DNA from 2 places in the Pseudomonas sp. CF161 genome. Region 2 is predicted to be linked to the other one. Evidence: predicted binding sites of a transcription regulator. Region 2 holds the regulator's gene; the other holds the start of a gene.
What was found. The regulator sigma-54, encoded in region 2, starts transcription at its own class of promoters, with help from an activator protein. The targets are predictions, from matches to a motif close to ANTGGCATNNANNTTGCTNT.

Region 1: a site for sigma-54 is predicted at 7,281-7,300, ahead of flgB (flagellar basal body rod protein FlgB). Genes of this name have one in related genera too.

The regions. Positions count from the first base shown of each region.
Region 1 is NZ_ATLP01000038.1:130,203-145,758, reverse strand. Features, by position in the region: gene CF161_RS05955 (glutamine synthetase family protein) at 1-1,078, shown strand, start outside; gene CF161_RS05950 (MFS transporter) at 1,149-2,531, shown strand; gene CF161_RS05945 (flagellar brake protein) at 2,614-3,360, opposite strand; gene CF161_RS05940 (flagella synthesis protein FlgN) at 3,456-3,923, opposite strand; gene flgM (flagellar biosynthesis anti-sigma factor FlgM) at 3,972-4,298, opposite strand; gene flgA (flagellar basal body P-ring formation chaperone FlgA) at 4,447-5,208, opposite strand; gene CF161_RS05925 (chemotaxis protein CheV) at 5,284-6,216, shown strand; gene cheR (protein-glutamate O-methyltransferase CheR) at 6,261-7,088, shown strand; gene flgB (flagellar basal body rod protein FlgB) at 7,343-7,750, shown strand; gene flgC (flagellar basal body rod protein FlgC) at 7,754-8,197, shown strand; gene flgD (flagellar hook assembly protein FlgD) at 8,213-8,950, shown strand; gene flgE (flagellar hook protein FlgE) at 8,981-10,315, shown strand; gene pbpC (penicillin-binding protein 1C) at 10,703-13,000, opposite strand; gene CF161_RS05890 (alpha-2-macroglobulin) at 13,035-15,556, opposite strand, start outside.
Region 2 is NZ_ATLP01000074.1:71,241-86,796, forward strand. Features, by position in the region: gene pmbA (metalloprotease PmbA) at 1-204, shown strand, start outside; gene CF161_RS13445 (hypothetical protein) at 409-804, shown strand; gene CF161_RS13450 (aspartate ammonia-lyase) at 797-2,173, shown strand; gene CF161_RS13455 (hypothetical protein) at 2,204-2,653, shown strand; gene CF161_RS13460 (superoxide dismutase) at 2,655-3,266, shown strand; gene CF161_RS13465 (ZIP family metal transporter) at 3,298-4,191, shown strand; gene CF161_RS13470 (HPr family phosphocarrier protein) at 4,256-4,528, opposite strand; gene rapZ (RNase adapter RapZ) at 4,545-5,402, opposite strand; gene ptsN (PTS IIA-like nitrogen regulatory protein PtsN) at 5,405-5,869, opposite strand; gene hpf (ribosome hibernation-promoting factor, HPF/YfiA family) at 5,882-6,187, opposite strand; gene CF161_RS13490 (RNA polymerase factor sigma-54) at 6,267-7,760, opposite strand; gene lptB (LPS export ABC transporter ATP-binding protein) at 7,943-8,668, opposite strand; gene lptA (lipopolysaccharide transport periplasmic protein LptA) at 8,668-9,213, opposite strand; gene lptC (LPS export ABC transporter periplasmic protein LptC) at 9,200-9,772, opposite strand; gene CF161_RS13510 (HAD family hydrolase) at 9,781-10,305, opposite strand; gene CF161_RS13515 (KpsF/GutQ family sugar-phosphate isomerase) at 10,305-11,279, opposite strand; gene CF161_RS13520 (ATP-binding cassette domain-containing protein) at 11,547-12,356, shown strand; gene mlaE (lipid asymmetry maintenance ABC transporter permease subunit MlaE) at 12,356-13,153, shown strand; gene mlaD (outer membrane lipid asymmetry maintenance protein MlaD) at 13,153-13,620, shown strand; gene CF161_RS13535 (phospholipid-binding protein MlaC) at 13,632-14,285, shown strand; gene CF161_RS13540 (lipid asymmetry maintenance protein MlaB) at 14,282-14,587, shown strand; gene CF161_RS13545 (BolA family protein) at 14,703-14,954, shown strand; gene murA (UDP-N-acetylglucosamine 1-carboxyvinyltransferase) at 14,977-15,556, shown strand, end outside.

The DNA of each region.
Region 1 (15,556 bases), on a different contig from region 2:
CCAGCAGCCACGTGCCCTGGCGATTTGCGATGCGGACGAATTGACTGGCGAAAGTTCGCGTCTGTCCACTCGCGGCCAGCTCAAGGCGGTGATCGCCCGGTATGCGGCCCATGGCCTGGCGCCGGTGGTGGCCACCGAACTTGAATTCTTTGTATTTGCGCCCAACACCGATCCGACTCAGCCATTCCAGCCGCCCGTAGGCCTGGACGGGCGTCGCGAGGACGGGCATTCGGCGTTCAGTGTCAGTTCCAACAATGGCCTGCGTCCGTTTTTCAGCGACGTGTATGCGTGCATGGCGGCGCTGGGCCTGCCCCGCGATACCTTCATGCATGAAATGGGCGTCAGCCAGTTCGAGATCAACCTGCTGCACGGCGATCCCCTTTTGCTGGCCGACCAGACCTTCCTGTTCAAGCACCTGCTCAAGGAAGTGGCGCTCAAGCATGGCCTGACCGTGGTGTGCATGGCCAAGCCATTGGCCCATACCCCGGGCAGCTCGATGCATATTCACCAGAGCATCGTCGAGATCGCCAGCGGGCGGAACGTGTTCAGCGATGACGCGGGACAGCCAACGGCGACCTTCCGTCACTTTATCGGCGGACAGCAGGCCGGCATGGCGGATTTCACCGCGTTGTTCGCGCCCAACGTCAATTCTTATCAGCGCCTGTGCCATCCTTACGCATCGCCGAATAATGCGTGCTGGTCCCATGACAACCGCGCCGCAGGCTTGCGTATTCCGGCCAGTTCGCCCGTGGCGCGTCGGGTGGAAAATCGCCTGCCGGGGGCGGATGCCAACCCTTATCTGGCGATCGCCGCCAGCCTGGCAGCCGGCCTGCACGGCATCGAAAACGAGCTGGAACCGCAAGCCGCGATCCAGGGTGAATTCGAAGTGCCGGACAGTTTGTCGCTGCCTTGTACCTTGCATGCGGCCCTTGAGCGTCTGAAACGTAGCCCATTGGCCAAGGAACTGTTCGGCAAAGAGTTCATCGAAGGCTACATCGCTTCGAAGACCATGGAGTTGACCAGCTTCTTTGATGAAATTACTCCCTGGGAACGGCGTGTTTTAGCGGCCCAGGCCTAACCGAACCGTCGCCGTCGGGCTGTCGTGAAGACGGCCCGACACTCAATTCAAGGAGCCGCTCGGAACGCCGATGCGCCAAATCTGGAAATCCTTTCGAGCGCTTTATTTCGCCTCGCTGATGATGCTTATCGGCTCGGGCTTGCTCAGCACTTATCTGGCACTGCGCCTGGCCGCCGACCATGTCGATGGCTTGTGGGTCGGTGCCTTGATGGCGGCCAACTACTTCGGCCTGGTCCTGGGCGGCAAGATCGGCCACCGGCTGATTGCCCGGGTCGGGCATATCCGTGCCTACGCCACCTGTGCCGGTATCGTCGGGGCTGCCGTTCTCGGCCATGGCCTGGTGGACTGGCTGCCGGCCTGGCTGGTGCTGCGGGTGATCGTCGGCCTGGGCATGATGTGCCAGTACATGGTCATCGAGAGCTGGCTGAACGAGCAGGCCGAGGCCAAGCAGCGCGGGCTGGTGTTCAGCGGCTATATGATCGCTTCGTACCTGGGGCTGGTCATGGGGCAACTGATTCTGGTCATGCACCCGGCCCTTGGCCTGGAACTGCTGATGCTGGTGGCCCTGTGCTTCGCCCTGTGCCTGGTACCGGTGGCCATGACCCGACGCATTCACCCGGCGCCACTGCACCCGGCGCCGATGGAGCCACGCTTCTTTATCAAGCGCGTGCCGCAATCCCTGAGTACGGTGCTGGGGGCGGGGCTGATTGTTGGCTCGTTCTACGGCCTGGCGCCGCTGTACGCCTCTCAGCAGGGGTTGAGCACCGAGCAGGTCGGCCTGTTCATGGGCTGCTGCATTTTTGCCGGCCTGCTGGTGCAGTGGCCGTTGGGCTGGCTCTCGGATCGTTATGACCGGGCGATGCTGATTCGCTGCTTTGCGATGTTTCTGGCGGTGGCGGCGCTGCCCCTGGCGATCTTTCCGAGTGTGCCGCTGGAGGTGCTGTTTGCCTTGGGCTTTCTGTGTTCGTTGGTGCAGTTCTGTCTGTATCCGTTGGCGGTGGCCTTTTCCAATGACCACGTCGAAGGCGATCGCCGTGTGTCGCTGACCGCCATGCTGCTGGTGACCTACGGTGTGGGTGCGAGCATCGGGCCATTGGTGGCGGGTGTGCTGATGAAGCTGTTCGGCAGCCAGATGCTCTACGCGTTCTTCAGTTTCTTCGCGTTGGTCCTGGTGTGGCGGATCCGGCCGAAGGCGGTGACCAATCTGCATCAGGTCGATGATGCTCCGCTGCAGCACGTGGCAATGCCGGACAGCATGTCCAGCTCGCCACTGGTGGCGGCTCTTGACCCGCGGGTCGATGAGCAAGTGGTGCAGGATCAGATGCAGAACCCGGTGGAACCGGTGGCCGACGAGCCAGTGGCTGATGAGTCGCCGGCAACCGAGGCTGAGGAGGAGACTGAGGTCAAGCCCGAGGATGAGGGGCCGCATCATCTCAGTGGCGCCAGGCCTTAGGGCCTGGCGGTTGCCGGAAGGCGGCGCAAAAAAAACGGGCAGTCACCGCGAGGGACTGCCCGTTTTCATGTCTGGCGGTGGCTTACATGTCGTCTTTATCGAAGCGCCGCGCTTCGCGTTGCAGTTGATAGACGAAACGCTCGACCTGGCGTTGTACCAGACCGCTCATATTGTGGAAGCGGACCCCGGCGAAGGTGATATCGATGCGCTCTTCATAGTGCAGATACCGCAGCTCGACGGGAGCGGTCATGCTGCCGAAGGGCAGGGCGGCGATAAAACGTTCGTAGACCTGGCCCAGTTGCAGGCGCTCGGAGATATCGCCTTCGAAGCGCAGTTTGCAGCCGGTGGCCGAGATATCCAGCAGCTTGCCGCGGATGGATTCCTTGAGCTTTTCGCCATCGAGTTCGACATTGACCAGTTGCGAAAGCTTGAGCGCTGCACGGAAGGCGCTGCGGCGCTGGTGATAAACCACTTCGTCCGGCAGGGTGCCACGGTAGCAGCGACCGTTGTTGGACTCATCAAGGGTCGGGGTACTGGTGCTTTCCCAGGCGATACGCACGCCTTCATGGAAGCCTTCGACGCGAAATGGCTCGCCGGCCAGCATGAAACGTTCACCGTCGCGGGGAATCATTTCATCGAGGGCGATCATGTTGCTGTCGCGATCGACTTCGACCAGATAGCTCTGAAAGCGCTGGCTGCGCTCATGGAAGGTGATGATCAGCGGGTCATGGCTCTCTTGTAGCATCCGCAGGTTCGAAGCTATCTCCAGAGGAGTGGTGAGAACCTTAGGGGGCTGCGGAGCATCTTCCGCGCTTGGGGCATTGAACACGGTTCATCAGTCTCCAGACAAAATACGACTACACGCAAGAGCCAGCATTTTGCCAGCATGTTTCGCTGCTTGATAGGGCGCGCACATTTTCCGGGTCAAGCCTGACTGAGCGGGCGTGGCTTCGCAAGCAGAGAGGTCGATCCGCGGGCGTCATACAGTGCGGGGCTTTCGCCGCCGTTGAGGATTTTCAGCTGGTTCGCGGTGGTGGCCTGCTGAACCTGGATCGAGCGACCGTTGAGTTCATTGGTCGCCTGGCACTCGGCGAGCAGCTCGGTCAGCACATCGCTTTGCTCGAGCAATTGCGGGCCGATCGAGGAATGTTCAGCCAGTTGCTCAAGGCCGGCGCGGCTGGCGGGGAGGTTCAGGCTGGCAAGAATTTCGCTGCGCTTGCGGCCATGCTGTTCGAGCAGAATGATCAGCGCATGTTTCTGCGCCAGAATATCCTCCAGTAGCGGCATGTCGCGGCCGTACAGAGCGAGGGATTCGGTCTTCAGCAGTTCCAGCAATTGTTGAGCTGGAGCAAAATCTTCAGTGATCAGTTGCAGTAAATTAGAGTCGTGCATGGCTGGCCTTGGGTTTTAAGCGTCCAAAAGCCTGGCGCAGGCCTTTGGCTAGCGCTGGGCTTCGAAATTGAGCAGTTTGCTGGCTACGCGGTTGCTGTCGACTTTATAGCTGCCATCGGCAATCGCTGCTTTCAACTCGGCCACGCGGGCGTTGTCGACGGCAGGCTGATCGCGCAGCTTGTCAGTGACCTTTTGCAAACGCTGAGCCTCATTGCTGAGGTGTACCGATTCCCCGCTTTTGGTGGTACTGGCTTGTTCAGCCGGGGTAGCCAGCGGCGCAGACTTGTCGGTGTCGCCGATGTCTTTGTTGGCGCTGGTACGCGTACTGCCGGTAAGTGAGGGGGAGCTGTTTAAACGGCTGAAATCGATGACCATGATAAAAAAACCTCTGGGTATTTGGACGCTTGCCATGTTTTCGGCCATACCCTGGAAAACTTTAGGCGCTATTGTCGATTAACCAACGCCCATGGCTGCGGCCCGCATGGACCACAGTTTAGGGAAGGGCGGGCTTGTGCGCCAGTTCCTACATTGCGACTTCTACCTGGCCGGGAGCGGTAATCCGGGCCTTTATCACACGTTGCGAGTTCAGGTTCTTGACCCTTATCTGCTCGTTCATGCCGCCATTGGACAGTGCTTCGCCGGGCATTCGCACGTTCAGGGTGCCGCTGCGGGCAGATATCACCACTTGATCGCCCTTGCGCACCACCTCGGCCTGCTCAAGGTGCAGTTGGGTAACGACTTGATCGGCGACCATTGGTCGGACAAGTTTCTGCCCAATGGCATCGTCGACCGAGGTCAGGTAGCCCTGGTTGACCTGGCTGATGTCGCGTTCACGCAGAGTGACCTCCTCCGGTGCAATGATTCCGGCGCGCTTGAGCGGTCGGGTGGTGGTCACCACTTCGCGAAACAGTTTGACCTGGGCCGGCACGAACACGGTCCAGGGCGAGGCGCCGTCGCAGCGGACCTTGACCGTGACGCGGCCAATGGGCTGCGCCGGGCTTTCAAGGGTGGCTGTCAATTCCTTGTCGCAATTGGGCATGCGCATGCGCGGATCAAGTTGCGCAACCGTGATTTCATAGCGTCCGGCGGTTTGACTGGTGGCCAGATAGTCTTCTACGGTGAATTCAAGAAACCCTTGAGTGACGCCGATAAGTAGATCAGGCAGGGTGACCGAGTCAGCAAGGGCAGGGCCGCCAGGGTTGAAAATAGACAAAACTGACAGCGCGCAAAGTAATTTGCGGTAGTTTGATGTCAGACGTCGGAAAAATGTCGTTTTGGCGTTCATAACAGTTAAAAAGCAAGCCCCGTGCCGTTTAGCGATGAGCGTGCGTCGGAACTTAAAGCTTTGGGGAGTCTGGGCATGGCGGGTGTAATGGATGCGGTTAACCAGCGCACGCAACTGGTTGGGCAGAATCGCCTGGAGCTGCTGCTGTTCCGTCTGGACGGCCAGCAGCTTTACGGGATCAACGTGTTCAAGGTTCGGGAGGTGTTGCAGTGCCCGAAACTGACCTTGATGCCTAAATCCAGTCCTGTCGTGTGCGGTGTCGCAAGTATTCGCGGGGCGACCATCCCGATCCTGGATTTGGCGATGGCCACCGGTTCGGGTGGATTGAAAGACCTGAGCAACCCGTTTGTGATCATCACTGAGTACAACACCAAGACCCAGGGGTTTCTGGTGCGGTCGGTGGAACGTATCGTCAACATGAACTGGGAGGAGATCCATCCGCCACCCAAAGGCACCGGTCGCGATCACTACCTGACGGCCGTGACCCGGGTTGACAATCAGTTGGTCGAAATTATCGATGTCGAGAAGGTGCTGGCGGAAGTGGCGCCGACCTCGGAAGTGATTTCTGTCGGTGTGGTGGACGTCGAAACCCAGCACAAGGCGATTTCCCTGCGGGTACTGACCGTCGACGATTCGTCGGTGGCACGCAAGCAGGTGACACGCTGCCTGCAGACGGTTGGCGTGGAAGTGGTCGCGCTGAACGACGGCCGCCAGGCCCTGGATTACCTGCGCAAGCTGGTGGACGAGGGCAAGAAGCCGGAAGAAGAATTTCTGATGATGATTTCCGACATCGAGATGCCGGAGATGGACGGTTACACCCTCACGGCCGAGATACGCAACGATCCGCGCATGCAAAAGCTGCATATCATCCTGCATACTTCGTTGTCAGGTGTATTCAATCAGGCGATGGTGAAGAAGGTCGGTGCCGATGACTTCCTTGCCAAATTCCGTCCTGATGACCTGGCATCCCGGGTAGTCGACCGGATCAAAGCAGCAGACAACAGCTAGGGGCATCGGCTCCTGGCGGTCATACGATTTAAGAGGCGGCATCATTGTCTACGGGTAATTTGGATTTCGAACAGTTCCGGGTCTTCCTGGAAAAAGCCTGTGGGATCTTGCTGGGTGAGAACAAGCAATATCTGGTATCGAGCCGTCTCAACAAACTGATGGAACAGCAGGGCATCAAATCCCTGGGTGAGCTGGTGCAGCGTATTCAGACCCAGCCGCGCAGCGGTTTGCGCGAGCAGGTGGTGGATGCCATGACCACTAACGAAACCTTATGGTTTCGCGATACCTATCCCTTTGAGGTCCTGAAGAACAAGGTCCTTCCCGAAGCGATCAAGGCCAGTCCGAACCAGCGTTTGCGCATCTGGTCGGCTGCCTGCTCGTCGGGCCAGGAACCCTACTCGTTGTCGATGTCGATCGATGAGTTCGAACGGACCAACATGGGCCAACTGAAAATGGGTGTGCAGATCGTTGCCACCGATTTGTCCGGCACCATGCTCAACAACTGCAAGACCGGCGAATACGACAGCCTGGCGATTGGCCGCGGCCTGTCTGCCGAGCGCCTGCAACGCTACTTCGACCCGAAAGGGCCGGGGCGCTGGGCGATCAAGGCGCCGATCAAGAGTCGGGTGGAGTTCCGCTCGTTCAATCTGCTGGACAGCTACGCGAGCCTCGGCAAGTTCGACATCGTGTTCTGCCGCAACGTGTTGATCTACTTCTCCGCCGAGGTGAAGAAGGACATCCTGATGCGCATTCACAGCACCTTGAAACCGGGCGGTTACCTGTTTCTTGGCGCATCCGAGGCGCTCAACGGCCTGCCTGATCATTTCCAGATGGTTCAGTGCAGCCCGGGGATTATCTACCAGGCGAAGTAGGCCGGGTGTAGCGCGTGTGGATAAAAGGAGGCCCCAGGGCCTCTTTTTTTGTGCCTGGTCGTTGCCGGGTCGCGGCGTAAAAGCGGCAGTGAGGTTGCCGCTTTGCTGGCGCATCGCGGAAATCCATTGCCGCTTTTCTGGCATTGCCGCCTTGCCGCTGCCGGCGAAGCCTTGATTTACGGGGCTTTTGCACTTGGCACGGGGCTTGCTATATCCAGATTACGAAAAATCAGGTCACCCAAAGGTTTCCCGACATGAGCATCAGCTTCGATAAAGCGCTCGGTATCCATGAACAGGCTCTGGGCTTTCGCGCCAAGCGCGCCGAGGTTCTGGCCAACAACATCGCGAACGCCGACACCCCGAACTACAAGGCTCGGGATCTGGACTTCTCCGCCGTGCTCGCCGAGCAGAACGAGAAGACCAAGAACGGCACCTTTGCCTTGAACATGACCAACAGCCGTCATATCGAAGCTGAAGGCATGGGTAACGGCGACGAGTCGCTGCTGTACCGCACGCCGATGCAGCCTTCCATCGACCAGAACACCGTGGACGCCCAACTGGAACAGTCGAACTACGCCGAGAACTCGGTCAACTTCCAGGCCAGCTTCACGCTGCTCAACAGCAAATTCAAAGGGCTGATTTCGGCCCTGCGCGGAGAGTAATCCATGTCCCTCGCCAGTGTTTTCAATATCGCCGGTAGCGGCATGAGTGCTCAGACCACTCGCTTGAACACCGTCGCCAGTAACATCGCCAACGCCGAGACCGTGTCGTCGAGCATCGACCAGACCTACCGTGCCCGCCACCCGGTGTTCGCCACCATGTTCCAGGGTGCGCAGAGCGGTGGCAGCCAGTCGCTGTTCCAGAACCAGGACTCCACTGGCCAGGGCGTGCAGGTGCTGGGTGTGGTCGAAGACCAGAGCAACCTCGAAGCGCGTTACGAGCCTAACCATCCGTCCGCTGACGCCAAGGGTTATGTCTACTACCCCAACGTCAACGTGGTTGAAGAAATGGCCGACATGATTTCCGCGAGCCGTTCGTTCCAGACCAACGCCGAAATGATGAACACCGCCAAGACCATGATGCAGAAGGTCCTGACCCTGGGTCAGTGATAAGGGGCCTCGCCAATGAGCATTAACGACACCACCAGCACCACCAGCAGCTTGAGTCTGAACCAGATTCTCGCGAACTCGTCGAAAAAGACCGCAACCTCAAGCGCTGACGGCATTACCTCGGCCACCAACAGCGCCACCGGTAAAAAGGCCCTGGGCAAGGATGCGTTCCTGCAACTGCTGGTGACTCAGCTGAAAAACCAGAACCCCCTGGACCCGCAGGACAACAGCGAGTTCGTGGCGCAACTGGCGCAGTTCAGCAGCCTGGAAGGCATCACCACGCTCAATGATTCGGTCACCGCGATTTCCGGCAACTACAAGTCGAGCCAGGCCCTGCAGGCCTCGTCCCTGGTCGGTCGCTCGGTGATCGTGCAGTCCGGCACTACCCAGGTCGACACCACCAAGAGCATGACCGGTTCGATCACCGTGCCGAGCAGCGTAGCGGGCGTGAAGGTGACCATCACCGACAAAGACGGCAAAGAGGTGAAAACCATCGACCTGGGCAGCCAGGTCGCGGGCACCTCGAGCTTCACCTGGGACGGCACCAAAACCGACGGCACCAAGGCCGACCCGGGTAACTACACGTTCAAGGCCAGCACCACGATCGATAACACCGCGGTCGCCCTGGTCACTTACCTGCCTGCGACGGTCAACAGCGTCACCATCAGCCAGACTGGCGGTGAATTGATGTTGAACCTCGCCGGACTGAGCAGCCCGATCGCTCTGTCCAAAGTCAAAACCATTGGTATATAGAGCCGACTAATCCGGCACAAGGAGTGGAATATGTCTTTCAATATCGGCCTTAGCGGTCTCTATGCAGCCAACAAGCAGTTGGACGTTACCGGCAACAACATCGCCAACGTCGCAACCACCGGTTTCAAATCGTCGCGCGCAGAATTCGCCGACGTCTACTCGGCCACCAAGCTGGGCAGCGGCAGCAAAGTGATTGGCAACGGCGTGCGCCTGGCCAACGTTTCCCAGCAGTTCAACCAGGGTGACGTGAACAACACCGGCAACGTGCTGGACATGGGGATCCAGGGCCAGGGCTTCTTTGTCCTGAGCAACAACGGTTCGTTGACCTACACCCGTGCCGGTACGTTCAAGACTGACAAGGAAGGCTACGTCACCAACTCCGACGGCACCGCTCGCCTGCAGGGTTACGGTGTGGACGCCAATGGCAAGATCATCAACGGTGTGTTGACCGACCTGCGGATCGACACCTCGAACCTGGCGCCCAAGGCGACCACTTCGGTGTCTTCGACCATCAACCTGAACTCGACGTCCGATGTTATCGACGACACGATCGTGGGTAACAAGTTTGACCCGACACTGTCGGCGACCTTCACCAAGCAGTTCAGCACGCCGATTTTCGACACCCAGGGTAACGAGCACCGCATGGACCAGTACATGGTCAAGACGGGCTCCAACACCTGGAAGACCTACACCCTGATCGACGGTCGCAACATGGATGGCAGCATGCCAACCAAAAACGGTACCCTCACCGATCCGGTGGCTTCGACCATCACTTTCGATACGTCCGGCAAGTTGCTGCAGGTCAGCACTCCCAATCCATCAACTCCGGCTACCCCAACCATCAGCAATGACCTGAAGTTGACTGGCTGGATCCCGGGCACCGTGACCAATGGCGTGTGGAAAGCCAACGGCGCCAGCTCTGGCGGCACGGTATCGGTCTCCCTGGCCAACACCGCCCAGGTCAACGCCGATACCGCGCGCTCGATCCCGGCCCAGGACGGCTACGCCACTGGCCAGATCACCAACCTGACCATCGACGGCAGCGGTGTGTTGCTGGCCAACTTCAGCAACAACCAGACCAAGCCGATCGGCCAGATCTCCCTGGCCAGCTTCACCAATGAGCAAGGCCTGCAGCCGGTAGGCGGCACCAGTTGGAAAGAAACCTACGCTTCGGGCATCCCGGGCTACGATTCGCCACAGACCGGTACCCTGGGTTCTGTGGTGTCCAACTCCCTGGAAGAGTCCAACGTCAACCTGACCAACGAACTGGTCGAGCTGATCAAGGCGCAGAGCAACTACCAGGCGAACGCCAAGACCATCTCCACCCAGAGCACCATCATGCAGACCATCATCCAGATGACCTGATGCTGGCGGGCTGATCATTCAGCCCGACTCACCACGAAAAGCCCTGCCGGTTCATGCCAGCAGGGCTTTTCTGTTTTGGGGCTGGGCAGGGCGCAGTGGCGAGCGGCGGCGCGACAGATAATTGTCATATTCAGCGACTACATTGCTGGCACTCGCCAACAGGGAACGTGCCCGAATGAATGTGTTTCTTGATCTCCTGCCGATGCTGTTCTGCGGCATGACCTTCGCCTGGGTCTGCCTGGGATAGCGCGGGCTCAAGCTGTAGCTGCTGCCGCCAGGCTCGGGCCGCGTTTGGATGCTGGCCCCGATAGACGATGCAGTTTTCCCGGATGTAATCCCGCGCCTGATACGGCCAGCGTAGCCTCGCCCAGCTCGGCAGCGGCTGGGTCAGGGTTGGAACTCTACGTTCAAGGTGCGGCTGGCGCTGCGGCCCTGGTCATCGCTGACTCGCAGTTGATAGCTGGCAGACCGTTGCGGTCGCCAGGTGAGGCTGACCTGGGGTGGGCCCTGGCCGATCAGGGTCTGGTCGGCGAACCAGTACAGCCGGCGTGCGTCGCTGGCGGCGTTGGCGCTCAGCTGGATGTTTTCTTCCGGTCGCGACAGGCGCAGGTGGTAGACCACCTGGGTCAGTGGCGAGCGTATTTGTGGCGCCTCGCTCTGATCGGCATTGCGCTCGGGCTGGCAGGCCTTGAGCACATTGGGCACTGCGCGCCGTGGCAACCCGGCGGCGCGGTACAGCCGGCGCACATCGCTGGGCCAGAATTCGAAGACCTCCTCGCGGGTGTACTGCGGGTCGAACGGCGGGCAGGCGGCCTTGCCGGTGCGGGTGTCGATCAGCACCGGGCGATGCAGGTTCGACACCCGGATCGGTGACACGCCGGGGATGTACCAGGTCTTGCGGGTTTGCGGGCACCAGCGGTTGGGCAGTTCACCCGAGGCGCTGCAGACCTGGATCCGCGTCAGCCCGGGCGGCGGTTTGTCGGCGCGCTCGGCGACCGTGGGCAAGGCCAGCGGCAGGGCATCGGCGATCCTGAAAAACAGCGGCCCCGCGGTCTTGGCCCCAATGAACTGCGGGTTGGGCCGGCCGTCGAAATTGCCGACCCACACCACCAGCACATACGGCCCTACCAGCCCGGCGCTCCAGGCGTCATGAAAGCCCCAGGAGGTGCCGGTCTTCCACGCGGTGCGCCAATGCCGGCCGCGGCTGTCGGCCGGCAGCCCATCCGGGCGCGGGTTGTGGCGCAGCATGTCGCGCACCATAAAGCTCGCTTGCGGGCTGAGCAGTTGCTCGCCGCTGCTGGTCGGCTGCTGGCTCAGGTAGCGCAGCGGTCGCAGGTGGCCGTCACCGGCCAGCATCAGGTACAGCCGGGCCAGTTCCTCCATGGTCATCTCGCCACCGCCCAGGGCCAGGGCCAGGCCGTAATGCCCTGGCGCGCGCAGCCCCTTGACGCCGGAGCGTTGCAGCAGGTCGTAGAGGGTCGGGGTTTTCAGCTGGCTGGCGAGCCATACCGCCGGAATGTTGCGACTGCGGATCAACGCCTCCTGCGCGTTCAGCGGGCCGATGAAGCTGCCATCGAAGTTCTCCGGCTGGAAGTAACCGAAGTTGCTCGGCATGTCCCTGAGGATGCTCATGGGGTGGATCAGCCCCTGGTCGATCGCCAGCCCATAGAGAAACGGCTTGAGGGTCGAGCCCGGTGAGCGCCGCGCTAGCACGCCGTTGACCTGGCCCTGGATCGGCAGCGAGAAATAGTCGGCCGAACCGACCAGGGCCTTGACGCTCTGGTCGCGGGTGTCGAGCAGGATGGCGGCCGCATTGTCCACGCCGAGGTTGTGTTTTTCGCCGATGTAACCCTGGATCAGGCGCTCCAGCAGGCGTTGCAAAGGCAGGTTGAGGGTACTTTGCAGCTCGCTGCCGGCGTGGGCGGCCAGCAGTTGCTCGCTCAGGTGCGGCGCAAGAAACGGCAATTGCTGGCGGCTGCGGGCTTCCAGGGGCAACTCCAGCAGGCTCTGATTGCGCGGGTCATCCGGATAGGCCTCGCGCCAGGCAGCCATCAGGCGCAGGCGGGCCTGTTGCAGGTCGGCGGTGAAGGCCGCGCGGCGGTTGGGTTGTTGCGGAATCACCGCCAGGGCCAGGGCTTGCGACAGCGAGAGCTGGGCTGCCGGCCTGGCGAAGTAGACGCGGCTGGCCGCTTCGGCGCCTTCGATATTGCCGCCCATGGGCGCCAGGTTCAGGTAGGCCTCGAGGATGTCGTGCTTGCTGTAGCGCGCCTCCAGCCACAGGGCCAGGACCATCTGTTGCAGCTTGCCGGGAACCTGCCGGGTGTTGAGGTCATACAGCCTGCGCGCCAGCTGCATGCTCAGGGTCGAACCGCCCTGGCGCAGCCCACCGCTGTAGGTGGCCAGCGCGGCGCGGAACAGCGCCGGCGGGTTGACCCCGGGGTGGTAGTAGAAGTTGCGGTCCTCCTTGAGCAGCAGGGCCTGCACCAGTGACGGCGAGATGCGCTCCAGGGGCAACCACAGGCGGTACTGGCCATCGCTGGCCAGGGTCATGCGTAGCAGGGTGCCGTCTTCGGCCAGCACCACCCGCGACGACGGCGCCGCCTGTTGCAGCGGCGCATGGGGCCACAGCCGCAGCAGCCCCAGGCCGATGGCCCCCAGCAGCAGGCCCTTGAGCAGCGGTTTCACGCGCTGTGCAAGGGGCCTGCGTTGGGGCTGGGGCTCAAGGTTTGACGATTTCAAGCTGGCCTACCTTGCCACGTCCTTGCAGGGTGGTCTGGTAGAGCCCTTCGGCATACGCCGGTGGCGTGTTGAAGGTCCCGGCGTTGGTCGCGCGCACGCGGTAGACAAAGGTCGCGGCGTCGCGCAGCACGGTGCCGTAGAACACCACGCGGTCATCGCGCACATCGATGTACTCCGGCTGCCAGTTGCTCAGCTCACTCTCGCCGACCGGCGCTTGCCAGGATTGCTCGTCGTCATCGCCGGACGATTGCTCCTCGTCTTCATCCTCCTCGTCGCGCTGCTTGGGCTGCGGGGGCAGGCGATAGACCGGCTCGACGCCACCTGGCAACAGGTCGACCACGGCCACTTGTTGCACCTGGTCATGTTCGGTGGCCCGCAGGCGCAGGCGCACCAGGAACTCATCGCCCACGCTGACCTGGGTCACCGGCTGGCCCTTGAGGTCGAGGTAGTCATGGATCACTTCCAGGCCATTGCTCAAGGGCTGGGTATTGGCGCCGCGATCGAAACCGGCTTCGCTGAACATGTAGAACGCGGCAGGACCGGAGGACTTCTCCAGCAGCAGCTTTTCAGTGGCCGCCGGCACCGCACTGCGCGGAGGCTGGCCGACCATGTTCAGCAATTGCTGGGACTTGTCGTTGAGCCAGGCGCTGGCCTTGAGGTGCATGCCGCTGTCGGCGCGCTGCCCGTAGTTGTCCAGCGCCCGCAACAGCAGGGCGGCCGACAGCGAGTTGTAGCGCTGCTCGTTGAGGCGCTTGCCGAGTTTATCCAGCAAGTCGAGCGGCACATCGTCCACCAGGTCGGGGAAGTGTTTGCTCAACAGATGCAGGTGCTCGGCATCGTGCACCAGGGGGTCGTAATACAAACCGTCGCTATCCCAGCGGTCGTTCAGGGTGCGCCAGGGAAGCTTGCGGAACAGCCGATCGGCCTGGCGATCCTGTTTCAGCAGCTTATAGCTGGCCGCCAGGTAGGCCGCGCCCAGGTCGTTCTGCCAGGTATCGCTTTGGTAGGTTTCGTAGCGCTCGCGGATATCGCTCAGGGCGCCGCTGACCAGGATCCCCTGGCGGCTCAGCAGGTAGCTGGCGTAGGCGCGGTTGCGCAGTTCCTGCAGGCCTTCGCTCGGACCGTTGGCGATCTCGGTCAGGTAGGCATTGGCCCGCTCCAGCAGGTCGGCGGGCACGGCCAGGCCGCGTTCGCGGGCTTCGATCAGGAAGTCGGTGGCGTACAGGCTGGCGTAGGGCGTGACCTGTGGGTTGGCCGCCCACAAGCCGAAGCCGCCGGCCTGGTTCTGCCGTTGGCGCAGTACCCGCAGCAGGCCGTCGAAGCCCTGCGTGGAGGGCACGCCCGCTTGCGTATCACGCCAGATCAGCGCCGGCATGGCTTTGGACACCAACTGCTCGGTGCAGGCGTAGGCGTAGTCGTCCAGGTAGTGTTTCAGGCCGTCGGCCCATACCAGTGGCGACGCGGCAACACCCACCTGGACATTGCGCAACTCGCTGAACAGGTTGCGGGTCGGCAGCAGTTCCTGGCTGGCGCCTTCAAAGCGGCCGAGGGTCAGGGCCACCCGGTGTTCGCTCAAGGGGCGTACCGAGGTGGTTTCCGCGACCTGGATCCGTTTGCCGTCGGGCAAGACCGCGATAAAGCGCAGGTCGGCGGAACCGAGGTTTTCCAGGACTTTGATCCGGAACTGCGCCACGCCTTCCTTGCGCGGTTGCAGGTGCAGCGTGCTGCCGGGTTCACCTTCGACCTGCAGCCCGGCGCTGGTTTGCAGCTCGAACTTCACGGCGGTATCGACTTCCAGGTTGCTGAAGACCCCGGCGCTGACCGTGAAAATATCCCCTGGGGCGACAAAGGCCGGCACGTTCGGCGTGATCACCAGCGGGCCGCGGACTTCGCTCGCGCCTTCACTGACGCCGACGCTGTTGGCGTCCACCGCCACGGCGAACAGGTGCAGCTTGCCGTTGAAGTTGTCCGGCAGTTGGTAGTGCAGCACGCTTTCGCCGGCCGGCAGGTCCACCACCCCTGACCACCAGGCCACAGGTGGCTGGTGTTTGCGCTTGAACGGGTTGAGGTGCGACGCCAGGGCGCCCTCGGTGTCGCCACCTGGGGCTGCGCCACTGAGCAGGCGGCTGAACTCCGGCAGGATCAGGTCAAGGATCTGGCTGGTGCCGACTTCCAGGGCGCGCTTCTGGAAGAAGAAGCCCAGCGGGTCGGGCGCCTTGTAGCGTGCGACCTGCAGAATGCCTTCATCAACCGCATAGATCACCGCGCGGGTCGGCCGGTCGTTGCTGACCTTGATATCCAGCACTTGCCCCGGTTCGATCTGTGCCGGGCCTTCGACTTTCAGCGGCATGCGGCGCGCATCGAGGTTGATGCTGAAGGGCACCACACCATAGGACAGCGGGCTCATGTAGACCTCGGACGAGCCGATGTCACGCACGAACTGCACGTTGACGTAGGCGTTGCCCTCCAGGCCCTTGGGCACCCGGATGTGCTGCACGCTGT
Region 2 (15,556 bases):
GTCACCGGCGACTACTCCCGTGGCGCGGCCGGGTTCTGGGTCGAGAACGGCGAGATCCAGTTCGCGGTCCAGGAAGTGACCATTGCCGGCAACATGCGTGACATGTTCAAGCAGATCGTCGCCGTAGGTAACGATCTGGAGCTGCGCAGCAACATCCGCACCGGCTCGGTATTGATCGAACGCATGACCGTCGCCGGCAGCTAAACGCTCCTGCTGTAACCGAAACGCGCCTTCCTTTACGGGATGGCGCGTTTTTTTTGCTCGGGATTTGCCGGTGACCTGCGCTGTGAATTGCGGCATGTGGCTGCCACCCATCGCGGCGGATTCTGCAATGGCCGAAGCGACCGCGCTTGTTTTGATTCTCAATATCATTTAATAATAAATCTCATTTCTGAATGAGCCCAGGTCATGAGTTCTGCCTTGCATGAGCAGCCTTACCTCGAAAGCTGGCGCTGGATGAGCCGCCAGATCCGTTGCGCCCTCGATCCGGACGAGCCGCGTCTGATCGAGCATTACCTGGCCGAAGGGCGCTATCTGGCCTGTTGCACGGCTACCTCGCCCTGGACCGTGGCCGAAACTTCTTTGCGGCTCCTGCTCGACACCGCCGCCGATACGGCCTTGCCCTGGCACTGGCGCAGCCAGTGTATGGACCAGGCCTGGCGGCCGTTGCGCGACCTGGAGCGCCTGTCCCTGTGCAAATGCCGGCTCAAGCGCTGGCAAAGCTATGCCTGGCAGTTGGCGACCTGCTCGCTGCAGCCTTCCATCCCTCTGAATGAACTGGTGCAAGGATTTCCCGATGAGTAATACCCGTATCGAACGCGACAGCATGGGCGAGTTGCAGGTCCCGGAGCAGGCGCTGTATGGCGCCCAGACCCAGCGCGCGGTGGATAACTTTCCGATCAGCCACCAACGCATGCCGGCGCAGTTCATTCGCGCCCTGATCCTGGCCAAGGCCGCAGCGGCCCAGGCCAACGTCGAGCTCGAGCAAATCAGCCCAGCCCAGGGCAAGGCCATCGTCGACGCCGCCCAAGGCTTGCTGGAAGGCGATTACATGCAGCATTTCCCGGTGGATATCTTCCAGACCGGCTCCGGCACCAGTTCCAACATGAACGCCAACGAAGTGATCGCGACGCTGGCCAGCCGCCTGCTGGGTGAGCCGGTCAACCCCAATGACCACGTGAACTGCGGGCAGAGCAGCAACGACATCATCCCCACCACCATCCATGTCAGCGCGGCACTGACCCTGCATGAGCAACTGCTGCCGGCGCTGCTGCACCTGGTGCAGGTCATCGAGCGTAAGGCCGTGGAGGTGCACCCGTTCATCAAGACTGGCCGCACCCACCTGATGGACGCCATGCCGGTGCGCATGAGCCAGGTCCTGGAAGGGTGGGCGCAGCAACTCAAGGCCAATATCGGCCACCTGCAGGACTTGCTGCCAAGCCTGCAAGCCCTGGCCCAGGGCGGCACTGCCGTCGGCACCGGGATCAACGCCCATCCGCAATTTGCCGCGCGCTTCAGCCAGCAACTGAGCAAGCTGACCCAGGTGCAATTCACTCCGGGTAAGAACCTGTTCGCCCTGATCGGCTCCCAGGACACCGCCGTTGCGGTTTCCGGTCAGCTCAAGGCGGTTGCCGTGTCCCTGATGAAAATTGCCAACGACCTGCGTTGGATGAACTCGGGCCCCCTGGCCGGCCTCGGTGAGATCGAGCTGGAAGCCTTGCAGCCGGGCAGTTCGATCATGCCGGGCAAGGTCAATCCGGTGATTCCTGAAGCCACGGCCATGGTGGCGGCGCAAGTAATCGGCAACGACTCGGTGATTACCGTCGCCGGCCAGTCGGGCAACTTCGAGTTGAACGTGATGCTGCCGATCATTGCGCAAAACCTGCTGAGCAGCATCGAGTTGATGGCCAATGCCAGCCGCTTGCTGGCGGACAAGGCCATCGCCAGCTTCAAGGTCAACGAGGCCAAAATCAAAGAGGCGTTGGCGCGCAACCCGATCCTGGTCACTGCGCTGAACCCGATCATCGGTTACCAGAAGGCCGCCGAGATCGCCAAGACCGCTTACAAGCAAGGGCGCCCGGTCATCGACGTGGCGCTTGAACACACCGACCTGTCGCGCAGCCAACTGGAAGTTCTGCTGGATCCGGAAAAGCTCACCGCGGGCGGCGTTTAACTCCCCCCGTCACTGCTTTGGAGGCTCACCATGGAGCACTGGAAACGCACGATCGAAAGGGCCAATCGCTTCTTCACCCAAGGCGATCTGGTGGACGCTCGCGAGTATTACCTGCAGGCGCTGGCCCTGGCCCAGGTGTTGTTCGAGCGTTGGTCGAATGCCGACGAAGCGGTGGCGGCCTGCGTCATTTCCCATCACAACCTGGCGGATCTGCACCTGCGCCTGAACCAGCCGGAGGAGAGCGCGGAGTACCTGTGCGCCATTCATCAGCGGCTGTTGCAGACCATGCAGGATGCTCGCCTGGCCCCGGCCTTGCGCGAGGCGGCATTGCGCCAGAGCAGCAAGACCTATGTCGAGCTGCTCAATTTCATCAGCGAGCACGGCGAATACCCGCGCACCCACCGCTTGCTGGAGAGCAACGTCGCGCAATTGGCTTCTGGCCCCGCGACCTCGAACGGCCCTTATTACGGAGTACATTGATATGTCTTTTACCTTGCCTGCCTTGCCCTACGCCTATGACGCCCTGGAACCGCATATCGATGCGCAGACCATGGAAATCCACTACACCAAGCACCACCAGACCTACATCAACAACCTCAACGCGGCTGTCGAAGGCACCGAGTGGGCCGACTGGTCGGTAGAAAAGCTGGTGGCCAGCGTTCAGCAGTTGCCGGAAAAACTGCGCGCCGCGGTGATCAACCAGGGCGGCGGGCATGCCAACCACTCGTTGTTCTGGGCGGTCATGGCGCCCAATGGCGGTGGCAAGCCGGAGGGCGACCTGGGGCGTGCAATCGACGAGCAGTTGGGTGGCTTCGAGAGTTTCAAGGAAGCCTTCACCAAAGCCGCACTGACCCGCTTCGGCAGCGGTTGGGCCTGGCTCAGCGTGACGCCGCAAAAGACCCTGGTGGTAGAGAGCAGCGGTAACCAGGACAGCCCGCTGATGAACGGCAACACGCCGATCCTCGGCCTGGACGTGTGGGAGCACGCCTACTACCTGCGCTATCAGAACCGTCGTCCGGAATACATCAACGCGTTCTACAACGTCGTCCATTGGCCGGAAGTCGCCCAGCGCTACCAGGCCGCGCTGGTTTGAACCCTCACTATAAAAAGACCTAAGGCCGACTATGGGCACTGAAACACTGGCGATCAGCAGCGTGCGAATGTTTCGTTATGCGTTTGGTTCGTTGTTGCTGTTGGCGGGTACCGCATTGCTGGTGGCCAAGGGCCTGAGCTGGCTGGATCTGGAACCGAAACTGTTGCGGGCTCTGGAAGGCGGGGCGCTCTGCGCCCTGGGTACGGCACTGGGGGCGGTCCCGGTGCTGGTCATCCGCAAGATGCCCCAGGCCCTCAATGACACGCTGCTGGGTTTCGGTGCCGGGGTGATGCTTGCGGCGACGGCGTTTTCCCTGATTGTGCCGGGAATTGCCGCCGCCACGAGCCTCGGCTTGTCGCCCTGGGGCGCCAGCGGGCTGATTAGCCTGGGCATCATGCTCGGTGCCTTCGGCCTGTTTCTGGTGGACCGCAAGGTGTCGGGGGCCAGCCCGGAAATGCTGGTTGGCACACCGGGGCATCCGGTGATTCCTCCGCGTATCTGGCTGTTTGTGTTCGCGATCATCGCCCATAACATCCCGGAAGGCATGGCGGTGGGGGTGTCTGCCGGTGGCGGCATGCCCGACGCCGACAGCCTGGCCATGGGCATCGCCCTGCAGGACGTGCCGGAAGGCCTGGTCATCGCGCTGGTGCTGGCGGGGGCCGGAATGTCGCGGGTCAAGGCATTCCTGATTGGCGCCGCCTCGGGCCTGGTCGAACCGGTGTTTGCCTTGCTCTGCGCCTGGCTGGTGAGCCTGGCCGAGATTCTGTTGCCCCTGGGCCTGGCGCTGGCCGCAGGCGCCATGTTGCTGGTGGTGACCCACGAGGTGATTCCCGAGTCGCGGCGCAACGGTCACGAGAAGCTCGCGAGCCTTGGGCTGTGCATCGGTTTCTGTCTGATGATGGTGATGGATACGGCGCTGGCCTAGCGAGCCAAATAGCGGCCTGGCCTGGTGCGCGTCGGCTGGACAGTCGACGCGCCGAGGGCGTTGCTTACTCGCCTTCGTCGAAATAATTGTTGATCAATGCCACCAGCGCATCCAGCGCTTCCTGCTCTTGCTCGCCTTCGGTTTTCAGATGAATGCGGGTGCCTTTGCCTGCAGCCAACATCATCATCGCCATGATGCTTTTACCGTCGACCATGGACTCGGGAGTCCTGCCCGCTCTGATCTGGCACTGAAACTGGCCGGCCACACCGACAAATTTTGCAGAAGCCCGGGCATGCAAGCCCAGTTTGTTGATGATTTCAATTTCCAGAGCAGGCATCGCGGTGGTGGTCCTTTCAGCTAAGGTCGCGGTGGCGAACCTGGACGTTCTTTAGGGATTGTTGCAGGACCTGGCCCAGGCGTTCGGTCAGGTAGACCGAGCGGTGATGCCCGCCCGTGCAGCCAATGGCAATAGTGACGTAAGCGCGGTTGCTGGCGGCAAAGCGCGGCAACCATTTGAGCAGGTAGCTGGAGATGTCCTGGAACATGTCTTCGACATCGGGCTGTGCGGCCAGGTAATCGGCTACAGGCTGGTCCAGCCCTGACTGGTCTCGCAGTTCGGGCTTCCAGTAGGGGTTGGGCAGGCAGCGCACGTCGAACACCAGGTCGGCATCCACCGGCATGCCCCGCTTGAAGCCAAAGGACTCCACCAGAAACGCGGTGCCCGGCTCCGGCTGGTTCAGCAGGCGCAACTTGATGGTGTCGCGCAGCTGATACAGGTTCAGATTGGTGGTGTTGATGGTCAGGTCGGCCAGGTCGACGATCGGGCCCAGGAGCTGGGTTTCGTCCTGGATGGCCTCGGCCAGTGAGCGATTGGCGCTGCTCAGCGGGTGGCGGCGACGGGTTTCCGAGAACCGTTTGAGCAGGGTCTCCTCGTCGGCGTCCAGGTACAGCACATCGCACTGGATGTGCCGGCTGCGCACTTCTTCCAACAGCTCGGGGAAGCGTGACAGATGGCTTGGCAGGTTGCGCGCATCGATCGAGACCGCCACCAGCGGTTGCGCCAGTTCGGTGTGGATCAATGCACGCTCGGCCAACTCCGGCAGCAAGCCTGCCGGCAAGTTGTCGATGCAGTAGTAACCGTTATCCTCCAGGACAGCGAGGGCGGTACTTTTACCGGAGCCGGAGCGGCCGCTGACAATGATCAAGCGCATGGTTACTGACCGTTCTGCTCGTCCAGGACTACCTGATACAGGGCTTGGTTGCTGTCGGCGCTGCGCAGCCTGTCACGCACTTCCTTGCGATCAAGCATGCTGGCGATCTGCCGCAGCAGTTCCAGGTGCGCATCGGTAGCAGCTTCGGGGACCAGCAGTACGAACAGCAGGTCGACCGGCGCGCCGTCGATGGCGTCGAAATCTATGGGGGCGTCCAGGTGCATTAACGCACTGATGGGCGACTCGCAGCCTTTGAGGCGGCAATGTGGAATGGCGATGCCGTTGCCAAAACCGGTGGAACCGAGTTTTTCACGGGCAATCAGGCTCTCGAAGACATCCTGCATCTCCAGATCCGGCACTTCGCGGCTGATCAGGTTGGCAATTTGTTCGAGAGCGCGTTTTTTACTGCCGCCCGGCACGTTCACGAGGGAACGGCCGGGGGTCAGGATACTTTCAAGTCGGATCATGGGAGGGGAGTGTTAGCGACCCGTGCCTTGGAGAAGGTGGAGTTGCTTTTCCTTATGCTTTTTCAGTTGGCGGTCCAGCTTATCCGTGAGCAGGTCGATCGCGGCATACATATCGTCATGTTCTGCATTGGCGACAACCTCCCCACCGTGGATGTGCAGGGTGGCTTCGATTTTCTGCTTCAGTTTCTCGACAGCCATCGTTACCTGCACATTGGTAATCTTGTCAAAGTGCCGCTCCAGTCGGTCGAGTTTTTCGCCGATGTAAGCGCGCAGGGGCTCGGTCACTTCCAGTTGGTGTCCACTGATGTTGACTTGCATACAGCTTCTCCTTCGTTGCCAGTGCATAAAGCGGCAGGCTGGGTTGCCTGCCACTGGAACGCTGTGGCGAGCCCGGCGGTTACATCAACCGCTTCCGTTCGCTGGAAGGCGCGATCCCGAGGGATTCGCGGTACTTGGCGACGGTACGACGGGCTACCTGAATGCCTTGTGCCTCCAGTAAACCAGCGATCTTGCTGTCACTCAACGGCTTTTTCTGATTTTCCGCGGCCACCAGTTTTTTGATGATCGCGCGAATCGCCGTGGACGAGCATTCACCGCCTTCGGAGGTACTTACGTGGCTGGAGAAAAAGTATTTCAGTTCATAAATACCCCGTGGGGTATGCATGAATTTTTGCGTGGTCACCCGGGAAATCGTCGATTCGTGCATGCCCACCGCTTCGGCGATGTCGTGCAGGACCAACGGCTTCATCGCTTCGTCGCCGTACTCGAGGAAGCCGCGCTGATGCTCGACGATCTGGGTCGCGACTTTCATCAGGGTTTCGTTGCGGCTTTGCAGGCTCTTGATGAACCAGCGGGCCTCTTGCAGCTGATTGCGCATGAAGGTGTTGTCGGCGCTGCTGTCGGCACGGCGCACGAAGCCTGCGTACTGCGGGTTGACCCGCAGGCGCGGCACCGATTCCTGATTCAGCTCGACCAGCCAGCGCTCGTTGTCCTTGCGCACGATCACGTCAGGGACCACGTACTCGGCCTCGGCAGACTCGATCTGCGAGCCGGGGCGCGGGTTCAGGCTCTGTACCAGTTCGATGACCTGGCGCAGCTCGTCTTCCTTGAGCTTCATGCGGCGCATCAGCTGGCTGTAGTCGCGGCTGCCCAGCAGGTCGATGTAGTCGCTGACCAGGCGCTGCGCCTCGCTCAGCCAAGGGGTCTTGGCTGGCAGCTGGCGCAGTTGCAGCAACAGGCACTCACCCAGGGTGCGTGCACCGATGCCGGCCGGCTCGAATTGCTGGATGCGGTGCAGGACGGCTTCGATCTCGTCCAGTTCGATGTCCAGCTCCGGATCGAAGGCTTCGAGGATTTCCTCGAGGGTTTCGTCCAGGTAGCCCTGATTGTTGATGCAGTCGATCAGGGTCACGGCAATCAGGCGGTCGGTGTCGGACATCGGCGCCAGGTTCAGTTGCCACAGCAGGTGGCTCTGCAGGCTTTCGCCGGCGGAGGTGCGGGTGGTGAAGTCCCACTCGTCGTCATCGTTGCTGGGCAGGCTGCTGGCGCTGGTCTGGTAGACGTCTTCCCAGGCGGTATCCACCGGCAATTCGTTGGGAATGCGCTCGTTCCATTCGCCGTCCTCGAGGTTGTCCACCGTGGGGGCGGTTTCCTGGTAGGAGGGTTCCTGGATGTCGGTGTTGGGTTTTTGCTCGGCGTTGTCGGCCAGAGGGTCGGTGTTGTCGAAGTCGTCGCCTTCTTCCTGGCGTTCGAGCATCGGATTGGACTCCAAGGCCTCCTGGATTTCCTGTTGCAGGTCCAGGGTCGACAATTGGAGCAGGCGGATGGCCTGTTGCAGCTGCGGTGTCATCGTCAGCTGCTGGCCCATTCTCAGGACTAGCGATGGTTTCATGGCAGGGGCTTAACACCTTATTCGCCGGCGCACATGCGCCATCCACTACAGGGCGCGTGAGCGCCAAACATAAGCAAATTATATGCCTGAAACTGAAGTGTTTGCCTAGAGCGCGGTAACAATAAAATTTGTAGGGATTTATTGAAGGTGGCGCTCTGGCGACTAGCCAAACACCTCAGTGCTTACAGGCGGAACTCATGGCCCAGATACACTTCCTTGACCAATTCGTTGGCCAGGATGGTTTCGGGCGTGCCCTCGGCGATCAGTTGACCGTCGTTGACGATGTAGGCTGTTTCGCAGATATCGAGGGTTTCCCGGACATTGTGGTCGGTGATCAGTACACCAATGCCCTTGGCCTTGAGGTGATGAATGATCTGCTTGATGTCGCCGACCGAGATCGGGTCCACGCCGGCGAAAGGTTCGTCGAGCAGGATGAATTTCGGCGATGTGGCCAGGGCGCGGGCGATTTCCACTCGGCGGCGTTCACCACCGGACAGGCTCATGCCGAGGTTGTCGCGAATGTGGTGGATGTGGAATTCCTGGAGCAGGCTTTCCAGTTCCTTGCGGCGACCGGCCTTGTCGAGCTCCTTGCGGGTCTCGAGGATGGCCATGATGTTGTCAGCGACCGACAGCTTGCGAAAGATCGACGCTTCCTGGGGCAGGTAGCCGATGCCGGCACGGGCGCGGCCGTGCATGGGCTGGTGGCTGACGTCGAGGTCGTCGATCAGCACGCGCCCCTGATCGGCCTGGACCAGGCCGACGATCATGTAGAAGCAGGTGGTCTTGCCGGCGCCGTTGGGGCCGAGCAGGCCGACGATCTGACCGCTGTCGATGGACAGACTGACGTCACGCACGACCTGACGGCTCTTGTAGCTCTTGGCCAGATGCTGAGCTTTCAGAGTTGCCATTACTGGGCCTTTTGCTCGTCAGTTTTCTTTTTCGGCTGGATGACCATGTCGATCCGCGGACGTGGCGCGGTGACCGAGCTGCCATTGGCGCGACCGGCGTTGGCGACCTGCTTGACGGTGTCGTAGACGATTTTCTCGCCTTCGGTGGTGTTGCCGTCGTTGATCACCTTGGCCTTGTCGATCAGTACGATGCGGTTTTGCGCTGCGTGGTACTGAATGGTCACGGCGTAGGCCTGTACCGGCTTGGGATCGGTGGCTTTCTGCAGTTGCTCGAAATACGCCAGGTTGCCCACCGAGGTCACCACGTCGATTTCACCGGACGCGGTGCGGGTGATGGTCACGGTATTGCCAGTGATCTTCATCGAGCCCTGGGTGATGATCACATCGCCCTTGTAGGTGGCGATGCCCTGGCGGTCATCGAGTTGTGCGTCATCGGCCTGAATGCGGATAGGTTGTTGGCTATCGTTCGGCAGAGCCCAGGCGCTCACGCTTCCCAGTGCTGCGCCCAGACTGAGCAAAATAGGGAGGGTTTTAACGAGCCTCATACTGTCCTCTTACGTTCGATAGCAGGTTCATCCTGCCGTCTTTCAAATACGCTTTCATTCCCTTGGCCGTAGTCACGCCGCCGGCGCCGTCGATTCTAACGGCTTGCTCGGTCTGCGCATATTGCTTCTGCGGGAATACTGTCATGCGGGAAGTGGTAATCAGCACCGTGCGATTTTTCTCATCGGTGCGTGCGACCCGTACCGAATCGATCAGCTCGACTTCAGTGCCGTCCGGGTTGACCTCGCCGCGTTCGCTCTGGACATGCCAGGGAAAGGTGGTGCCGCGGTACATCTGCAGGTCTGGCTTGGTCAGCAGGGTGACTTCGGTGGCCTTCAAGTGCTCGACCTTGTCGGACGTCATTTCGTACTGCATTTTGCCGTCGGGCAGGTACTGCACGCTGCGTGCGTTGACCGCGTAATAGTCGATGGCGCTCTCGTCGACCTGTGCCACTGGCTTGTCGAGGAAGCGTTCCGGGCTGATATTCCAGTAGCCGACTGCCGCGAACAACGCGGCAAGGACCCCGAACAGCAGAATGTTGCGAATCTTTTTGCTCAGCATAAAAGGCTCTATAAGTAGGCGGCGTTGGCCGCTTCAAGGCTGCCTTGGGCGCGCAGGATCAGCTCGCAGAATTCGCGCGCGGCACCTTCGCCGCCACGGGCCTGGGTGATGCCGTGGGCGTGTTCGCGGACGAAACTTGCAGCATTGGCCACGGCCATGCCCAGGCCGACGCGACGGATTACCGGCAAGTCCGGCAGATCGTCACCCAGGTAGGCGACCTGGTCATAGCTTAGGCCGAGTTGGCCAAGTAGCTCGTCGAGTACCACCAGCTTGTCTTCGCGGCCTTGGTACAGATGGGGAATTCCCAGGTTCTTGGCCCGGCGCTCGACCACCGGGGTCTTGCGCCCGCTGATGATTGCGGTCTGCACGCCGGCGGCCATCAGCATCTTGATGCCCTGGCCGTCGAGGGTATTGAAGGTCTTGAACTCGCTGCCGTCTTCGAGGAAGTACAGGCGACCGTCGGTCAGTACGCCGTCGACGTCAAAAATCGCCAGCTTGATGTTTTTGCCACGTTGCAGCAGGTCGGCACTCATCACATTACTCCGGCACGCAGCAGGTCGGACAGGTTGAAGGCGCCGATAGGTCGGTCCTCCTTGTCCACCACTACCAGTGCGTTGATTCGGTGGTCTTCCATGATTTTCAGCGCTTCGGCTGCCAGCATATCGGCACGAGCGGTCTTGCCATGAAGGGTCATGACTTCATCGATGGTCGCGTGGTGGATATCGATGGTGCGATCCAGGGTGCGGCGCAGGTCGCCGTCCGTGAAGATCCCGGCCAGGCGCCCGTCGGCCTCGATGATCGCGGTCATGCCCAGGCCCTTGCGGGTCATTTCCATGAGCGCGTCCTTGAGCAGGGTGCCGCGTTGCACCAGGGGCAGTTCGCTGCCGGCGTGCATCACGTTCTCGACTTTCAGCAGCAGGCGACGCCCCAGGGCGCCGCCCGGATGGGAAAACGCGAAGTCTTCGGCGGTAAAACCGCGTGCTTCCAGCAGTGCCACGGCCAGGGCGTCGCCCATGACCAGGGCGGCAGTGGTCGACGAGGTCGGCGCCAGGTTCAGCGGGCAGGCTTCGTGCTCGACGTGGACGTTGAGATTGACCTCGGCGGCCTTGGCCAGCGGTGAGTCCGGGTTGCCGGTGAGGCTGATGAGCTGGATGCCCAGGCGCTTGATCAGCGGCAACAGGGTCACGATTTCATTGGTCGAGCCCGAGTTGGACAGGGCCAGGATCACGTCGTCCCGGGTAATCATGCCCATGTCGCCGTGGCTGGCTTCGGCCGGGTGGACAAAAAACGCCGTGGTGCCGGTGCTGGCCAGGGTCGCGGCGATCTTGTTGCCGATATGCCCGGATTTGCCCATGCCGACCACGACTACGCGGCCTTTGCTGGCCAGAATCATCTCGCAAGCGCGTACGAAATCAGCGTCGATAAGGGGCAGCAGGGCTTCTACTGCTTCAACTTCGAGGCGGATGGTGCGTTGTGCCGATTGAATCAGGTCGCTGGATTGGCTCATGTCAGAAATCGTATAGCCTGATGAAAAGGCGGCGATTATAGCGGCAATGATCAATTCCCTCACGCAAGTTCGTCAGCCTTTCTTGGGGGTAACTAAGGAAAGGCCTGGTTTTTTGCCTGTCGTGTGGCTGAATAGCCGAGGCTTCGGCCTTGGGGGCTCCGTATCAGCAATGATATAGTTCGCCGCCAGTTCGGCCTGCCCCGGGTGAATCAACTCCCGGCAGGGAGCCTAGCGCCCTAGTGATAGGCTGCATCGCAAGGAGTTTAGATGAGTGCCGATAACGCCTACGCGGTCGAGCTGAAGGGGCTGTCCTTCAAGCGCGGTACGCGCAGCATCTTCAATAACGTGGATATTCGTATTCCGCGGGGCAAGGTCACCGGGATCATGGGGCCTTCCGGTTGCGGAAAGACCACCCTGTTGCGCCTGATGGGCGCGCAATTACGCCCCAGCGCCGGTGAAGTGTGGGTCAACGGTCAGAATCTGCCGGAGCTCTCACGCAGCGACCTGTTCGACGCACGCAAGCAAATGGGCGTGCTGTTCCAGAGTGGCGCGCTGTTTACCGATCTGGACGTGTTCGAGAACGTCGCATTCCCGCTGCGGGTCCATACCCAGCTGCCGGATGAAATGATCCGCGACATTGTCCTGCTCAAGCTGCAGGCGGTCGGGCTGCGTGGCGCCATCGAATTGATGCCGGATGAGCTGTCCGGCGGTATGAAGCGTCGTGTGGCATTGGCCCGGGCGATCGCCCTGGACCCGCAGATCCTCATGTATGACGAGCCCTTCGTGGGCCAGGACCCGATTGCCATGGGGGTTCTGGTGCGCCTGATTCGCCTGCTCAACGACGCGCTGGGCATTACCAGTATCGTTGTGTCACACGATCTTGCAGAAACCGCGAGCATTGCCGATTACATCTACGTGGTCGGCGATGGCCAGGTATTGGGGCAGGGCACGCCCGATGAGCTGATGGGGTCCGATAATCCGCGCATCCGCCAGTTCATGAAAGGCGACCCAGACGGCCCGGTACCCTTTCACTTTCCAGCGCCGGACTACCGCGCAGATCTTCTGGGGAAGCGCTGATGCGCAAGATATCTTTAGTGGAGAGGGTTCGCCTCTTCGGTCGTTCTGGCATCGATGTAGTTTCGGTGCTTGGGCGTTCCACGCTGTTTCTGTTTCACGCCCTGCTGGGGCGCGGCGGCATCGGCGGCAGTTTTGGCCTGTTGATCAAGCAACTGCATGCCGTGGGCGTGATGTCGCTGGTGATCATTGTGGTTTCCGGGGTGTTCATCGGCATGGTGTTGGCGCTGCAAGGCTTCAATATCCTGTCCAGCTACGGCTCGGAGCAGGCGGTAGGGCAGATGGTCGCCCTGACGCTGTTGCGCGAGCTGGGGCCGGTGGTGACTGCACTGCTGTTCGCCGGGCGCGCCGGTTCGGCGCTGACGGCGGAAATCGGCAACATGAAATCCACCGAGCAGCTGTCCAGCCTGGAAATGATTGGCGTGGACCCGCTCAAATACATCGTCGCCCCGCGTCTGTGGGCCGGCTTTATTTCCCTGCCGTTGCTGGCGATCATTTTCAGCGTGGTCGGGATCTGGGGTGGTTCGTGGGTGGCCGTCGATTGGTTGGGAGTCTATGAGGGTTCCTACTGGTCGAACATGCAAAATAGCGTGACGTTCAGCGGTGACGTGCTCAATGGTGTTATTAAAAGCATTGTCTTTGCGTTCGTCGTGACATGGATCGCCGTATTCCAAGGCTATGACTGTGAGCCCACTTCAGAAGGGATCAGTCGTGCCACTACCAAGACCGTGGTGTATGCCTCATTGGCTGTACTCGGCCTGGACTTTATTCTGACCGCCTTGATGTTTGGAGATTTCTGATGCAAAACCGCACCCTGGAAATCGGTGTCGGCCTTTTCTTGCTGGCTGGCATCCTGGCTTTGCTGTTGCTGGCGCTGCGGGTCAGCGGCCTGTCCCCGAGCGCAGCCACCGATACTTATAAACTTTATGCCTATTTCGACAATATCGCCGGTTTGACTGTCAGAGCCAAAGTGACCATGGCCGGTGTGACCATCGGCAAGGTCACGGCTATCGATCTGGATCGCGACAGTTTCACCGGTCGAGTGACGCTGCAAGTGGAAAAGCGCGTAGATAACCTGCCGACTGACTCCACTGCATCTATTCTCACGGCTGGCCTGTTGGGTGAGAAATACATCGGTATCAGCGTCGGTGGGGAAGAAGCCTTGCTCAAGGATGGCGGGACCATCCATGACACCCAGTCGTCGCTGGTACTTGAGGACCTGATCGGTAAATTCCTGCTCAATACCGTTAGCAAAGACGCCAAATGAGGAGTTTTTCCATGATCTCTACCTTGCGACGTGGCCTGTTGGTATTACTCGCGGCGCTGCCGTTGATGGCTAACGCCGTGGCTGCGCCTTCCGCGCACGAACTGGTTCAGGACACCACTACCCGGTTGCTCGCCGATCTGGCGGCCAACAAAGAGAAGTACAAGCAGAGCCCAAGCGAGTTCTACCAGGCGCTCAACGGCATCGTTGGCCCGGTGGTGGACGCCGACGGTATTTCGCGCAGCATCATGACCGTGAAGTACTCGCGCAAGGCCACCCCGGAGCAGATGGCGCGCTTCCAGGAAAACTTCAAACGCAGCCTGATGCAGTTCTATGGCAATGCGTTGCTTGAGTACAACAACCAGGGCATCACCGTTTCTCCGGCCAAGGATGAAAGCGGTACCCGCACCAGCGTTGACATGCAGGTCAAGGGCAACAACGGCTCGATCTACCCTGTGTCCTACACCCTTGAGAAAATCAACGGTGAGTGGAAAGTGCGCAACGTGATCATCAACGGCATCAATATCGGCAAGCTGTTCCGTGATCAGTTCGCTGATGCGATGCAGCGCAATGGCAACGACCTGGACAAAACCATCAACGGTTGGGCCGGTGAAGTGGCCAAGGCCAAGGAAGTGACCGAAGACGCCGCGCAGAAGGCCGCGCAATGAGCGAGTCGGCCGTCCGCCAGGGGAATGCTGGCGAATTGCTGCTTAGCGGAGTGCTGGATTACCGCAGCGGCCCGGACCTGCGCAAGCAGGGCCAGTCGTTGATCAAAGCCAGCAAGGACGCGACATTGGTGCTCGATTGCTCGGCGGTGACCAAGTCCAGCAGCGTCGGTCTGGCGCTGCTGCTGGCGTTCATGCGTGATGGGCTGGCGGCTGGCAAGGCCGTCAGCGTTCGCGGATTGCCCGAAGACATGCGTGAAATTGCCCAGGTCTCCGGCCTCACCGAAATCCTGACCCATCCGTAATAACCCACCTTTATAGAAGCCCCCCGTCAGAGTCCTGCTATGCGGGGTTCGCAGGCGCGGGGCTTTTTTGTATGATGTGCGACCCGCGCGCACAGGGCGCCGATTGAGGTTGAGCATGCAGGCCACCGAAGTGAAGAGCTTTCTTGAGGGAAAGCTGTCCGAGACTCTTTTATCAGTACAGGTAGAAGTTGAGGGCGAAGGCTGCAACTTTCAGCTGAACGTGATTAGTGACGAACTGGTGGCTTTGAGCCCGGTCAAGCGTCAGCAGAGCATCTATGCCCATTTGAACCCATGGATCGCCGATGGCAGCATCCACGCGGTCACTATGAAATTTTTCAGCAGCGCGGCCTGGGCCGAGCGCACCTGAGCCCAAGGGCGTCGAGATTCTTATGGATAAATTGATTATTACCGGCGGTGTTCGTCTTGATGGCGAAATCCGCATCTCCGGGGCGAAGAACTCCGCCCTGCCGATTCTGGCCGCTACCCTGCTGTGCGATGGCCCGGTGACTGTGGCCAACCTGCCGCACTTGCACGACATCACCACCATGATCGAGCTGTTCGGTCGCATGGGCATCGAGCCGGTGATCGACGAGAAGCTCAGCGTCGAAATCGACCCGCGCACCATCAAGACCCTGATCGCACCGTACGAACTGGTGAAAACCATGCGTGCCTCGATCCTGGTACTGGGCCCGATGGTTGCCCGTTTCGGCGAAGCCGAAGTGGCCCTGCCTGGCGGTTGCGCCATCGGTTCGCGTCCGGTCGACCTGCATATCCGTGGCCTGGAAGCCATGGGTGCGGTGATTGACGTCGAAGGCGGCTACATCAAGGCCAAGGCCCCTGAGGGTGGCCTGCGCGGTGCGCACTTCTTCTTCGACACCGTCAGTGTGACCGGTACCGAGAACATCATGATGGCGGCCGCTCTGGCCAAAGGCCGCAGTGTGCTGCAAAACGCCGCTCGCGAACCTGAAG